4 regions of the Cupriavidus sp. 05T42 genome follow, and region 3 is predicted to be linked to each of the others. Evidence: predicted binding sites of a transcription regulator. Region 3 holds the regulator's gene; each other region holds the start of a gene.

Region 1 (2,267 bases), on a different contig from region 3:
GGCCTGATCGCCACGCATCTTTGGTAGTCCTGAAAACCCCACCCGCTCCGGCGCGTGGGGTTTTTTGTTGCCCGGATGCCCGGGCGGCGAGGGCGGGTCAGTACGCCTTGAAATTGGCCGCCACGCGCTGGCGCAGGAAATCGCCCGCCGAGATGGCTGGGTACAGCCGCGCAGGGCCCTCGATCGTCGCCTCGCGGTTGGCCTGGCAGAAGAACGCCAGGCTGTAGCGCGGGCCCATGTACTCGCCCGGCGCGGGGTTGCGCACGCGGTGGAAGTTGGACGGCAGGCGGTCATCGCTCCAGCGCATCAGCATGTCCCCGATATTGCACGTGATGACGTCCTCGTCCGGGGCGATGGGCGTCCACGCCTGCGCCTCCATCTCCTTGCCCGGACAGACCTGCAGGCCGCCCTGGCCCTGGCGCTGGAACAGCAGCGTCAGGCAGTCGAAATCCGTATGGGCACCGGCACGCCAGAGTTCGAGTTTGTCCTGCGCCTCGGGCGGAATCGCGTAGTAGTGCAGCAGCCGCAGCGTGCTCTGGTAGTCCGGCGCGGCCGGGTCGTGGGCGCGCGTGAAGAATTCCGGATCGAAGCCGAGCTTGTCGGCGAAGCAGGACAGGAGCTTCATGCCCACCTCCCAGCACTGGCGCTCGAAGGCCAGCATGGTGGCCTGGAAGCCGGCCAGCTCCGCCTCAGTGGGCCATAGCGGCGCCATGTGCGGGCGCGTGATCTGGTAGGACTCCTTCTGGTCCGGCGTGCCCGTGGACGGCCGTACCTGCGCGCGGGACTCCCAGCCCGCGTTGTTGGCCTTCTGCAGCGGATACAGGCCCTTCACGGCCTCCGGCAGCGCGAAGAAGCGTTCGGTCATGGCGAAGGCTTCGCGCACGGCGGCGAGGTCGATGCCATGGTTCGCTACCTGGAAGAAGCCGACGTCCACGGCCGCATGCCAGAGTTCGTCGGCGATCTCGGCCTTGCGGCGGGGGTAGTCGGAGAGGTCGATGCGGCGGATCTCGCGCGCGCTGGTCTCGTGGCCTTGCGCGCCCATGCGGGATTCGCGGGCCAGTTCGTGGAGGGAGGCGGTGTCGGTCATGATCGTTCCGGAGTCAGGAAAGGTTGGGTGCGGTCCTGCCTTTCGCGCGATGACTGCCGGGGGATCTGACCTGCGGACGATCTCTTGAGCCCCGGTGCCAGTCGCGCAAGGGCGGGGCACGGACGTCAAGAGCAATTTCCTGCCGCGCACCGGGGGTGGGCGGTTGAACGCTTCTACTCTTCGGGGGGTGAGATTGCAGGTTTCGGGCCAGCCGGCACGACCCGGTTTTGACCCAGTTCCGGGCCGATTTGCGCCGGGGTGGCGCACGCCATGCCGCAGGATGGTGCGGCGCGCCCAAAAAAACGCCGGCGCAAAGGCCGGCGTTCAGTTCTTTCCTCCCGCAGCGGGGAGGGCACCACATGACCGCTTACTGCGGTCCCAGCTTGCGGATCAGGGCGTCCAGCTTGCCCATTTCCTCTTCGTTCAGGTCCGTCAGCGGTGCGCGCACCGGGCCGGCATCGTGGCCAACCAGCTTGGCGCCGGCCTTGACGATCGACACCGCGTAGCCGTGCTTGCGGTTACGGATGTCCAGGTACGGCAGGAAGAAGTCGTCGATCAGGCGACCCACGGTAGCGTGGTCGTCCGCCGCGATGGCGCGGTAGAAGTCCATCGCCGTCTTCGGGATGAAGTTGAACACGGCCGACGAGTACACCGGCACGCCCAGCGCCTTGTAGGCAGCGGCGTAGACCTCGGCGGTGGGCAGGCCGCCCAGGTAGGCCAGGCGGTCGCCGAGCTTGCGGCGCACGCGCACCATTGCCTCGATCTCGCCCACGCCGTCCTTGAAGCCGATCAGGTTCGGGCAGCGGTCGACCACGCGTTCCAGCAGGTCGGCGCCGATGCGCGAGTTGGCGCGGTTGTAGACGATCACGCCGCACTTGGTGGCCTTGCAGACCTCTTCAATGTGGTTGGCGATGCCTTCTTCGCTGGCTTCGGTCAGGTAATGCGGCATCAGCAGGATGCCGTGCGCGCCCAGGCGCTCGGCTTCCTTGGCGTATTCGATGGCCACGCGGGTCGGGCCGCCGGCGCCGGCCAGGATGGGTACCTTGCCACGGCAGGTTTCCACCGCGGTGCGGATCACGTTCGAATAGTCCTGCTGCGTCAGCGAGAAGAACTCGCCCGTGCCGCCGGCTGCGAACAGGGCCGAGGCGCCGTACGGGGCCAGCCATTCCAGGCGTTCGAT
Region 2 (2,280 bases), on a different contig from region 3:
CCAGCAAGCCAAGGCCGAGCATGACGAACGGGAACGCCGCGCCATCGTTCAGGCCGCCCTCACCCGTCAGGCTGTAGCGCACCACGTCGCGATCCTCGGTATCGGCCATCTGCACGTCCGAGGCCAGCACCGGGTCCGTGGGCGCCAGGATCGCCCCGAGCAGCACCGCCAGGCCCAGTGGCACCTGCAGCCAGCCCACCGCCACGGCGCAGACGCCGCCGATGGTCAGCAGCATCGCCACGGTGGCCAGCCGCACCGGCAGGCGCCAGACGCGGTACGTCATCTGCACCCGCAGCCGCAAGCCCACGCCGAACAGAGCGACGAGCACGGCCAGCTCGGTGATCCATTCCAGTACCCTCACGTGGCCCGGGTCCGTCAGATCGAGCACGATCAGCCCGGCCCCGCCGGGCCCCAGCGCCATCCCCACTAATAGATACAGGCCGGACGGGGACATGGGCAGGCGCTTCACCATGGAGTCGATCAGCCCCATCGTGATCAGCAGCGCGCCAATGACCAATGCCCAGGTCGCGAACAAGCTGGCTCCTCTATTCGATATATCCCGGTCGAGACTTTCACAGTAGGCGGCGCGGCGGGCGGGCGCTGTCGGGCGGACCCCGTAGCGCCGTGTCAGTGAAGACCTCCCGACACTGGTGCGTGCGCGCACCACGCAGGGGCTTGCGGGTGGGCGGCGGGGTGTGGGTGGCAGGCCGAAGGCGCCCAGCAGCCGGTCACGCGTGAACAGCCACGTGGTTAATCGACTGATTTCATTGACATTTTCCACGTCTGACCGGGCTTCCCCCTGCCCAAAAGTCCCTTTGGCACGGTGATTGCTATCTTGTATCCAAGATTGGATTTCAGATAGGACTCTCATGCGTACCTCTACCTCGGCCACCACAGCGGCCACGACAGCCGCCCCCGGCGAGGCCGATGCGGCGTGGATCGCGCGGTTCGATACCCCGGTCGTCGCCCCGCACCCGGAGCACGCCCCGCTGGCCGGCCTGCGTTTTGCGGCCAAGGACAATATCGACGTGGCTGGCGTGCCGACGACCGCCGCCTGCCCCGAATTCGCCTACGTGCCGGACGCCCACGCCACGGTGATCGCGCGCCTGCTGGGCGCCGGCGCGGCGTTGGCCGGCAAGACCAACCTGGACCAGTTCGCCTGCGGCCTGAATGGCACGCGCTCGCCCTACGGCGCCGTGCCCAATGCGTTCGACCCGGCCTATGTCAGCGGCGGGTCGAGTTCCGGTTCGGCGTACGCGGTGGCCAGCGGTGAGGTTGACTTCGCGCTGGGCACGGACACCGCCGGCTCCGGCCGGGTGCCCGCCGGGCTCAACAACATCGTCGGGCTGAAGCCGAGCAAGGGCCTGATCTCCGCCCACGGCGTGTTCCCCGCCGCGCAGAGCGTGGATTGCGTGTCGATCCTGGCACGCACGGTGGCCATGGCGGTGCGCGTGCTGGAAGCCGCCGCCGGCCATGATCCGCAAGACCCGTACTCGCGCGCGCTGCCGCTGGCGCGCACGCCGCTGCCGGCTGCGTTCCGCTTTGGCCTGCCGGCCGAGCCGGAGTTTTTCGGCGATGACCTCGCCCGCCGGGCCTTCGACGCCGCCGTTGCCGCGCTGGAGGCGCTGGGCGGTCGCGCGGTGCCCATCGACTATGCCCCGCTGGCCGAAGCCGCCGCGCTGCTCTATGACAGCGCGCTGGTCGCCGAGCGCTACGCCGCCGTGCGCCCCTTCTTCGACCGCGCGCCGGGCGCGGTCATCGAGCCGGTGCGTTCGATCCTGGCCGCCGGCAGCCGCTACAGCGCCGCCGATGTGTTCGATGCCCAGCACGCGCTCCAGGCCCTGGCCCAGCGCGCGGCCACGATGTGGCAGGACATCGACGTGCTGTGCGTGCCCACGGCGCCGACGCATTGCACCATCGCCGCCATGCTGGCCGATCCGGTGGTACGCAACCGCGAACTCGGCCACTACACGAACTTCGTCAACCTGCTCGACTACGCCGCGCTGTCCGTGCCCGCTAGCCTGCGCCCGGACGGGCTGCCGTTCGGCATCACGCTGATCGGCCAGGCCGGCAGCGACTGGCAGCTCGCCGACCTGGGGCAACGCTTCCACCACGCCACGGGGCTGACGTTGGGTGCGACGGGCGAGCCGCTGCCCGCGCCGGTGTCCATTGCCGGGCTGGCCCCGTCCCCCGCCACTCATCTGCCGCTGGCCGTGGTGGGCGCCCATCTCTCTGGCATGCCGCTGAACGGTCAGTTGACCGAACGCGGTGCGACGCTGG
Region 3 (4,269 bases):
GCACGAAATCCACCGCATCGTCGGCCACGAGACCGTGGCCGCGCGAGATCAGTTCCAGGCCCAGTTCGCTCTTGCCCAGGCCGGACTCGCCCATGATCAGCACGCCCATGCCGAGGATGTCGAGGAACACGCCGTGCATCGTCACGCGCGGGGCGGAGATGCGCGACAGGTAGAGCCGCAGATGGTCGATCACAGCCGCCGACGACACCGGCGTGGTGAACAGCGGCGTGGACGAGCGCGTGCAGCGCAGCTCCAGGTCTGGCGGCGGCTCCATGCCATCCGCCACGACGAGGAACGGCGGCTCGAGCAGGATCAGCTCGCCCATCTGGCGCTTGCGCGGCTCGTCGTCGAGGCGCTGGTAGTAGAGGATTTCCGGCTTGCCGAGCACCTGGATCCGGTTCGGGTGGATCAGGTTCAAGTGGCCGACGAGGTCCGCCGCCGAGGTGGCTTCGCGGGCGAATTCCACGTCGAAGGCCCGGTCGGCCCCTTCCAGGCCAGCGACCCACGAGAGCTTGATATCGGCTGCGTTGTCGTCGAAGATCGACTGCGAGGTGACGCCGGTGAGTTCCATGCGCGTATGACTTTCGGGGGCGGACAGGCCGTTTCAGGCGGCCGTTGGGGCGGGAGTCAGGGGTGCCACTGCGTCAGCAGATCATGCACCGCTTCCGACGTGGGCAGTGTGGCGAGGCCCTCGCGCATCTCGCGGTCCGAGAGCAGTTGGGCGATTTCCGACAGGATTTCCAGATGTTGTTGCGTGGCCTGTTCCGGCACGAGCAGGAAGATCAACAGCGACACCGGCTTGCCGTCCGGCGATTCGAACGGAATGGGCTCGGCCAGGCGCATGAAGCCGGCCAGCGGCTGCTTGAGACCCTTGATGCGGCCATGCGGAATGGCCACGCCGGCACCCAGACCCGTGGAACCCAGCGATTCGCGCGCGAACAGGTTATCGGTCACGGTAGCACGCGCCACGCCATGGTTGTTCTCGAACAGGAGCCCGGCTTGCTCGAACACCCGCTTCTTGCTGGTGACGGTGACGTCGAGATGGATGTTGCCGGGTGGCAGCAATTTGGCCAAACGATTCATGGGCGATGCGCGAGAAGTCAGGTTAGCGGGCCGGGGCGCGAAGGCCGTCCCGCCGGATTCGGGGCGAAACTTGGGTACCGAGATCTTGTCTGGGACGCCCGCATTGGAGCGTCCGGCCATTATAGAGCAGGGCTCCACCGCGATTTTGCGATGCAGCGCCGGGGTCGCGGCGGTGCCACGACGTGCCGGCCGGCTTGCCCACCCGGGGTGTCCCGGGGCCGTCCTGTCGTTATTTGTATGGCGGAGCATACACCGAGGCGGGCGGCTTGCGAACACTTGTTCCCATTTTGACCGCTCCCGGGGGCCCCGGGTCGCCCTCCGGCGTGGCAATAAGGTAACGAAACATTCCAGGTGCCCGCACCGTCACCGCCATGGCGCGCGCCCATCAAAAAAGCCGCGCTGATTGCGCGGCTTGAGCTCTTCTTTTCAGTCCTCTGCAGGGTCGGCAACCGCTCTGTTTTCGGTTGCCTGCAGGTGTCTACTGCTGCGTCAGTTGCTGGGCGGCCATCTGGTACTTCACCGCCTCGCGATCGTGGCCCTGTACGCGGTCCTTGTAGCGGATGACCTGGCGGTCGAGCTTGTCGACCAGACAGTCGATCGCCGCATACAGATCTTCATGATGCGCTTCGACGAAGATGTCCTTCCCCTTCAGATGCAGATTGATTTCCGCGTACTGGCGCCGGTCCTTCTCCTTGTGGTTGTCCACCGATAGCAGCACGCTCACGCCGATGACCTGATCGAAATGCCTGACAATTCGCTCCAGTTTCGTTTCCACATACTCACGCAGCGGGGGCGTGATGTCGAGGTGGTGTCCACTGATCTTGAAGTTCATAGCGCTTCTCCTTCTGAAAGAGCCGCACCAGGCAGGCGGTTGCGGCTCGGCTACAAAGTCTTGCGGAGATTGACTGCGGGGATCTTGAGCGCTTCGCGGTATTTCGCCACCGTGCGGCGTGCGACCACGAAGCCTTGCTCACCCAGCAGTTCGGCGATCCGGCTGTCGGAAAGAGGATTCCTGGGGTCTTCGGCTCCTATCAGTTGCTTGATCAGCGCGCGGATTGCCGTGGAGGAGGCCGCGCCGCCAGTCTCCGTAGAGACGTGGCTCCCAAAGAAGTACTTCAACTCGAAAGTACCCATGGGCGTGGCCATGTACTTATTCGTGGTGACCCGGGAAATGGTCGACTCATGTAAACCGAGTGTATCGGCTATTTCCCGCAAAACCAAGGGGCGCATCGCGATTTCGCCATGCGTGAAAAAGTTCTTTTGACGTTCCACAATTGCCTGCGAAACACGCAGGATCGTATCGAATCGTTGCTGGATGTTCTTGATAAGCCACCGCGCCTCCTGAAGCTTCTGCTGCAGGCCTGCCGTCCCCGTTTCGCCCTTCGCGCCGCGCAGGATCTGCGCATACATGTCGTTGATGCGCAGCCGTGGCATGACATCCGGATTGAGCGCCGCGATCCACCCGCTGCCGCTCTTGCGCACGAACACGTCGGGCACCACGAAGTCGGCCTCGGGACGGTTGAACGCGTGCCCCGGATACGGCGCCAGCGAGCGAATCAGTTCGTGTGCCGCCTTCAGTGCTATTTCGTCCACCTGGAGCGCTTTCTTTAGCCGCGTGTAGTCGCGCACGGCCAGCAGTTCCAGATGATGATTGACGATGGTCAGCGCCAGCTCACGATGCGAGTGCTTCAGGCGACGCAATTGCAGGCTGAGGCACTCCGCGGCATTGCGCGCGCCCACGCCGGGCGGGTCGAAGCTCTGCAGCAGGGTCAGGATCGCGTGGACTTCGTCGATCTCGAATTCGAGTTCCTCGGGCAGTTCGGTGCAGATTTCCTCGAGCGAGGCGCTCAGGTAGCCGTCATCGTCGAGCGATTCGATCAGGAAGATGGCCAGGCCCTTGTCGCGCACCGAGATCTTCAGCGGGGCCAACTGCCCCATCAGGTGCTCGCGCAGCGTGGGTTCGGCATCGCGCAGTTGCATCGGCGACTTTTCGTCCTCGTCGCCCTGGGGGCGGCGGGCGAAGTCGTCGAGGCTCCAGTCGCTGCCGTAGTCCTCGCTGCCGTTGTCGTTGTAGTTGTCGTCCTCACCGCCGGACGCGCCATCGGTGCGCGCGTCGCCGTTGGGCTGAGGCTCGGAGGAGGCCGGCGCGGGGGCGCTCTGGAGGTTGACCGAGCCATCGGCGGCTACCCGCAACGGGCTTTCGATCCAGTCGTTTTCGCGTTCGAGCAGGGGATTTTCGGTCAGCGCCTGTTCCACTTCCTGCTGGAGTTCAAGCGTCGAGAGCTGCAACAATCGAATCGACTGTTGCAGCTGCGGGGTCAATGCCAGATGTTGCGAGAGACGAAGCTGAAGCGACGGTTTCATGCGACCTATTCTATGCGCATCCTTCCGACTATGGAACGGAAATTGCTATCGCCTATCGCTCTGACTTCCTGATCGACCCCGGCTGTCGCCGTGGAGGCCGGGAGAAGCGCGGCCGCACGCGGCGGCCGATGGGTCACATGCGGAAATTTTCGCCCAGGTACACGCGTCGCACGGACTCGTTGGCGATGATTTCCTCAGGCTGGCCGGCGGCCAGCACCGTGCCTTCGCTGATGATGTAGGCGTGGTCGCAGATGCCGAGCGTCTCGCGCACGTTGTGGTCGGTGATCAGCACGCCGATGTTGCGCGCCTTCAGGAAGCTCACGATGCGCTGGATTTCGCCCACGGCGATGGGGTCCACGCCGGCGAACGGCTCGTCCAGCAGGATGAAGCGCGGCGCGGAGGCCAGCGCCCGGGCAATTTCCACGCGGCGGCGCTCGCCGCCGGAGAGCGACAGCGCCGGGTTGTTGCGCAGATGGGCGATCTGCAGGTCATCCAGCAGCGAATCCAGGCGGCGTTCGATCTCGGCCTTCGGCAGCGGCTTGCCCTTCTCCAATTGCAACTCGAGCACGGCGCGGATGTTTTCCTCGACGTTGAGCTTGCGGAAGACCGAGGCCTCCTGCGGCAGGTAGGACAGGCCCATGCGGGCGCGCTCGTGGATCGGCAGGCCGCTGATGTGCTGGTCGTCCAGCACGATGTCGCCCTCATCCAGTGCCACCAGGCCCACGATCATGTAGAACGACGTGGTCTTGCCGGCGCCGTTCGGACCGAGCAGGCCGACCACCTCGCCGCTCTTCACGTCCAGCGAGACGTCCTTGACCACGG
Region 4 (3,843 bases), on a different contig from region 3:
GCGGCGGACACCCGCAGGTCGATGGTGGTGGCGAGCGTGCCCCCGTTCGACGTCAACGGATAACGCAGCGCGGCCCGCGCGCCTTCCTCGGCGGCGAGCGTGAGCACCTGCTGCAGCGCGAGCACCATGCCGTAGTACACGATGCCCAGCACCAGCGTCAGCAGGAGCGGGAACACAATCGCGAACTCGAGCGCCGCCACCCCCATGTGGCCGCGTCGGGTCGCCTTCGCCCGTAATGACATGCTTCACCCGGTCTCTTCTGTTAGCGCCAAACCGGAGGCGCGGCCTCCCCCGTTGCCGGGGGAGGTTCGCCGACAGCCATTTCGCGACTTGGTACCACTCTCACTGTTGCTTGCCCGGCCGTCCGTGTGCTGCCCGCGGCCGGTGCATTGCCATGACGATCCACGCCGATGCGATCCGCGTGGCCAACAGGGGTCGAGAATTGCCGGCGGCTGCTAGCTGCCGCTCTTCACGCCGAACAGCGTGGTGACCTTGGTGGAAAGTTGGGTGAAGCCCTGGCTGAGGCCGTCGCCGAGGGCCGTGGCCCCCGTGACGATGCCGAGGGCAATGAGGCCCACGATGAGGCCATATTCAATGGCGGTGGCGCCGCGTTGGTAGCGGCTGAAACGTGCCAGCACGTTCTTCTTCATGATGCACTCCCGAAGCGACAAAAAAGAAGTTCCGATCCCGATGGGTGTTGCGCGTGACCGCCAGCGCCACTGCCCGGATGCCGGTTGTGTTCGCCGCTTCATTGAGCGGCGATTTTGTTGTTTTTGGCGCTGGTAGAACATTTATAAGACATGCTATGTCTCCAGCCATACCCCCCATAGGAACTAAGGGAATGCCAATGGGGCCTAGCTTAAAGTGGGACAGACGTTTGAAACAACGCAACCCCGCGCAAAGCGTGATCCGAATTGTTCGCGCGCTGGCAATAAAAGCGAATGTGCCGTGCGGCGTCCTGCACGTTCTGATGCGGGATGCTGCACGGCACGAAATAAAAGGATGCGCCGCGCGGGGTAAGGACGACAGCGCACCATAAAGTAGCCGGGCGATGGCTAGGGAAAGTCCCGAGCCACCTTCAGGCTCGGGGGGGTCAGTGTTGCGTCAGGCCGCCCAGCAGGCCGGTGACGCCATTGAGCGGGGAGCCGGCATTGCCGCTGGTGGCGGTGCCGTTGGTCGCATTGGTCAGCGCGCCGGTTACCGTGCCGACGAGGCCGGTCACCGGGGCCAGCGGATTGGTGCCGCCGCTGCCGCTGGCATTGGCGACCGGCAGGCTGTTGAGCAGCCCGCCAAGCGGATTGCCGCCCGTGCCGCCCCCCGTGCCGTTCCGGTTGTTCAGCAGCACGCCGGCGGCGGCCACGGTCTTGCCGGTCTCCGTCACCACGCCGCCCAGCGGCGAGACGATCGGCTTGTCGGCGTTGGTCAGCATGCTGCCGCCAGTCGCCACGGTGTTACCCAGCTTGGTCAGCAGGTTGTCGACCGGGACGCCCAGGCCGGTGGCCCCGCCCACGGTCTGCGTGGTATCGGTCAGCTTGGTCGTCAGCGGCACGATGGCCTTGCTCGCGCTGCCGGTGAGCTGCGCCACGGGGCCGGTGGACAAGGTGTCGCCAAGCTTGCCGCCCACCTGCATGACGGTGCCGCCCACGGTCTGCACCACGCCTCCCACCGGCTGGGTCACGGGCGCCAGCGGCGAGAGTTGTTCCGTGCCGAGCGACTGGACCAGATCGCCCGCGCTGACTACGGTCTTGCCGGCCTGCGTGACCACGTTGCCCGTATTGCCGACGGTGACGCCGAGCGGGTTGTCCACGCTGCCGATCTTGCCCAGCCCTTCTCGCACGCCCACGCCGAGCGTGGCCACGGTGTCGCCGGCCTTCATCACCACGTCGCCGGTAGCGTTCTGCGCGGCATCCGGCACCACCGGCAGGTTCGCGTCCTTGACCTGCTGGCCGATCTGGCTCACGGCATTGCCGGTGGCCACCACGGTATTGCCGGCGCCTTCGGTCACCTTGGCGGTGGGCGTGGTGTCCACCGAGGCAGCCGGGGTCGGCGTGGCCGGCGGCGGCGTGACGTTGTTGTTCCCGTTCGGCGAGGCGCCGCTGCCGGAACCTCCCGACGAGCAGCCGGCCAGCAGCGCCAGCACGGCGCCACAGGCGATGGTGATGACCGACACCGAACGTTCGCGTTGCATCGTTGACCTCATGATCTGTCTCCTATGGTGTGCTGGTGTGGTGTGCTCGAATCCCTCGGGCTTGCCGATGCGCGCAAGCGGTGTGCCAGCATCAAGCGCACGTTCAATACGGGCGCTCCGCACGCCCTCGCCACCGCCCGGAGACCGTTGCCCGGCGCGGCGCTCCGGCCATCGCGTCGCGCCCCGGCGTGCGTTGCCGAACGCTGCCGGAACGCCGTGTGGCGTGTTACGTGCTACGTAACGTGTTCCCGCCCACGCCACACGCCGCCGCCGCGCGCCAGCCCCGCCCGCTTCATGCGGGCGTTTGAGCCCGCCGCCCGCAAACGCTTGCCTGACGCGCCTCTCCGCGCCCCCTTCCCTCCCTTCGCATGGCATGCCCGCAGGCCGTTGCCGGCCATGCCCGGCCATGGCACACCGTTTGCGCCATGGCATGTACCGCCACGCATTCGTGGCAGGTCGGGAAAAAACCAAAAGGGAAAAGGTCATGCGCAATCAAACGTTCGCGAAGCACATCGCCCTGTCGGCATTGCTCGGGTCGCTCATCGTGCTGGGCMGCTGCGCCAGCGGCAGCGGCTCCACGTCGATGGGCACCAGCGGCTCAGGTGGCTCGAATGGCTCGGGCAGCAACAACGCCGGCCTCGGCGGCACGGGTGGTACGGGCGGCACCGGCACGGATACGGCCAACAACGGCGGTGGTGGTGGCGGCGGTGGCGGCGGTGGAGGTGGAGACAACGGCGGCGGCGGCGGCGGCACGGTGGCGCTCACGCCCACCAGCACCATCGTCAGCAACGCCGGCGGCGTGGTGAAGGGCGTGGGCGATACCGTGACCGACGTCGGCACGGCCATCAAGGATGCGAACCTGCCAGTGGTGTCGCCGGCCACGCAGAACGGCCTGGCCGGCGTGGTGACCTCGCTCGGCAGCGCCGTGAACACGCTGGGCAACGGCGTGCAGGCCGGGCTCGGCAATATGCCGAACGCCACCAACCCGCTGGGCACCACGGTGGCCAGCACCGGTGGCGTGGTCGCCCAGGTCGGCAACGCGGTGACGAACGCCGGCGGCGCGGTCAGCGGCCTCGGCAGCGGCCCGCTGGCGCCGCTCGGGGCGCTGACCAACCCGCTCGGCGGCGTGGTCTCGCAAGTCGGCGGCGCCGTGACCGATACCGGCGGCAAGCTCGGCACCGCGCTTTCCACCGGCCCGGTCGAGCAGCTGACCAGCGGCGTGAGCAAGGCCATCGTGCCGCTCACGTCCACGCTGACCAGCAGCACCCAGACGCTCGGCGCGGCCACCGGCCTCGGCCAGCCGGTCAGCAACCTGCTGACCACGGTGGGCGGCGCGCTGGCGACGGCCGGCACCTCGCTGCAATCGACGCAGAAGCCCGTGGTGTCCGGCGTGGGCGGCATCGTCACAGGCACGGGCAACACGGTGGCGTCCCTCGGTGGCGCAGTGAACGGCCCGGCCAGCGGCGGCGCTGGCCCGCTGGCGCCGGTGACGGGACTGGTCAGCGGCATCACGTCTGGCCTGACGGGCGGTAACGCTGGCGGCGGCTCCGGGACGTCCGGCCCGCTTGCGCCGGTGACGGGCCTGGTTGCCGGGCTGACCGGCGGCAACGCGCCGGCGACGACCACCCCTGCGCCGACCACGCCGACGCCCAGCG

The links. The regulator sigma-54, encoded in region 3, starts transcription at its own class of promoters, with help from an activator protein. The targets are predictions, from matches to a motif close to TGGCANGNAANCTGCTTT.
Region 1: a site for sigma-54 is predicted at 1,280-1,297, ahead of AC1EJR_RS19765 (isopenicillin N synthase family dioxygenase). Genes of this name have one in related genera too.
Region 2: a site for sigma-54 is predicted at 817-834, ahead of atzF (allophanate hydrolase). Genes of this name have one in related genera too.
Region 4: a site for sigma-54 is predicted at 2,408-2,425, ahead of AC1EJR_RS11375 (collagen-like triple helix repeat-containing protein). Genes of this name have one in related genera too.

Annotation. Positions count from the first base shown of each region.
Region 1 is NZ_JBFTLH010000015.1:71,054-73,320, reverse strand. Features, by position in the region: gene AC1EJR_RS19770 (HU family DNA-binding protein) at 1-7, shown strand, start outside; gene AC1EJR_RS19765 (isopenicillin N synthase family dioxygenase) at 98-1,087, opposite strand; gene kdgD (5-dehydro-4-deoxyglucarate dehydratase) at 1,455-2,267, opposite strand, start outside.
Region 2 is NZ_JBFTLH010000014.1:133,398-135,677, reverse strand. Features, by position in the region: gene AC1EJR_RS19345 (cation:proton antiporter) at 1-535, opposite strand, end outside; gene atzF (allophanate hydrolase) at 870-2,280, shown strand, end outside.
Region 3 is NZ_JBFTLH010000008.1:58,382-62,650, forward strand. Features, by position in the region: gene hprK (HPr(Ser) kinase/phosphatase) at 1-571, opposite strand, end outside; gene AC1EJR_RS12830 (PTS sugar transporter subunit IIA) at 628-1,083, opposite strand; gene hpf (ribosome hibernation-promoting factor, HPF/YfiA family) at 1,562-1,915, opposite strand; gene AC1EJR_RS12840 (RNA polymerase factor sigma-54) at 1,966-3,447, opposite strand; gene lptB (LPS export ABC transporter ATP-binding protein) at 3,581-4,269, opposite strand, start outside.
Region 4 is NZ_JBFTLH010000007.1:32,356-36,198, reverse strand. Features, by position in the region: gene AC1EJR_RS11390 (TadE/TadG family type IV pilus assembly protein) at 1-242, opposite strand, end outside; gene AC1EJR_RS11385 (Flp family type IVb pilin) at 456-650, opposite strand; gene AC1EJR_RS11380 (collagen-like triple helix repeat-containing protein) at 1,094-2,188, opposite strand; gene AC1EJR_RS11375 (collagen-like triple helix repeat-containing protein) at 2,673-3,843, shown strand, end outside.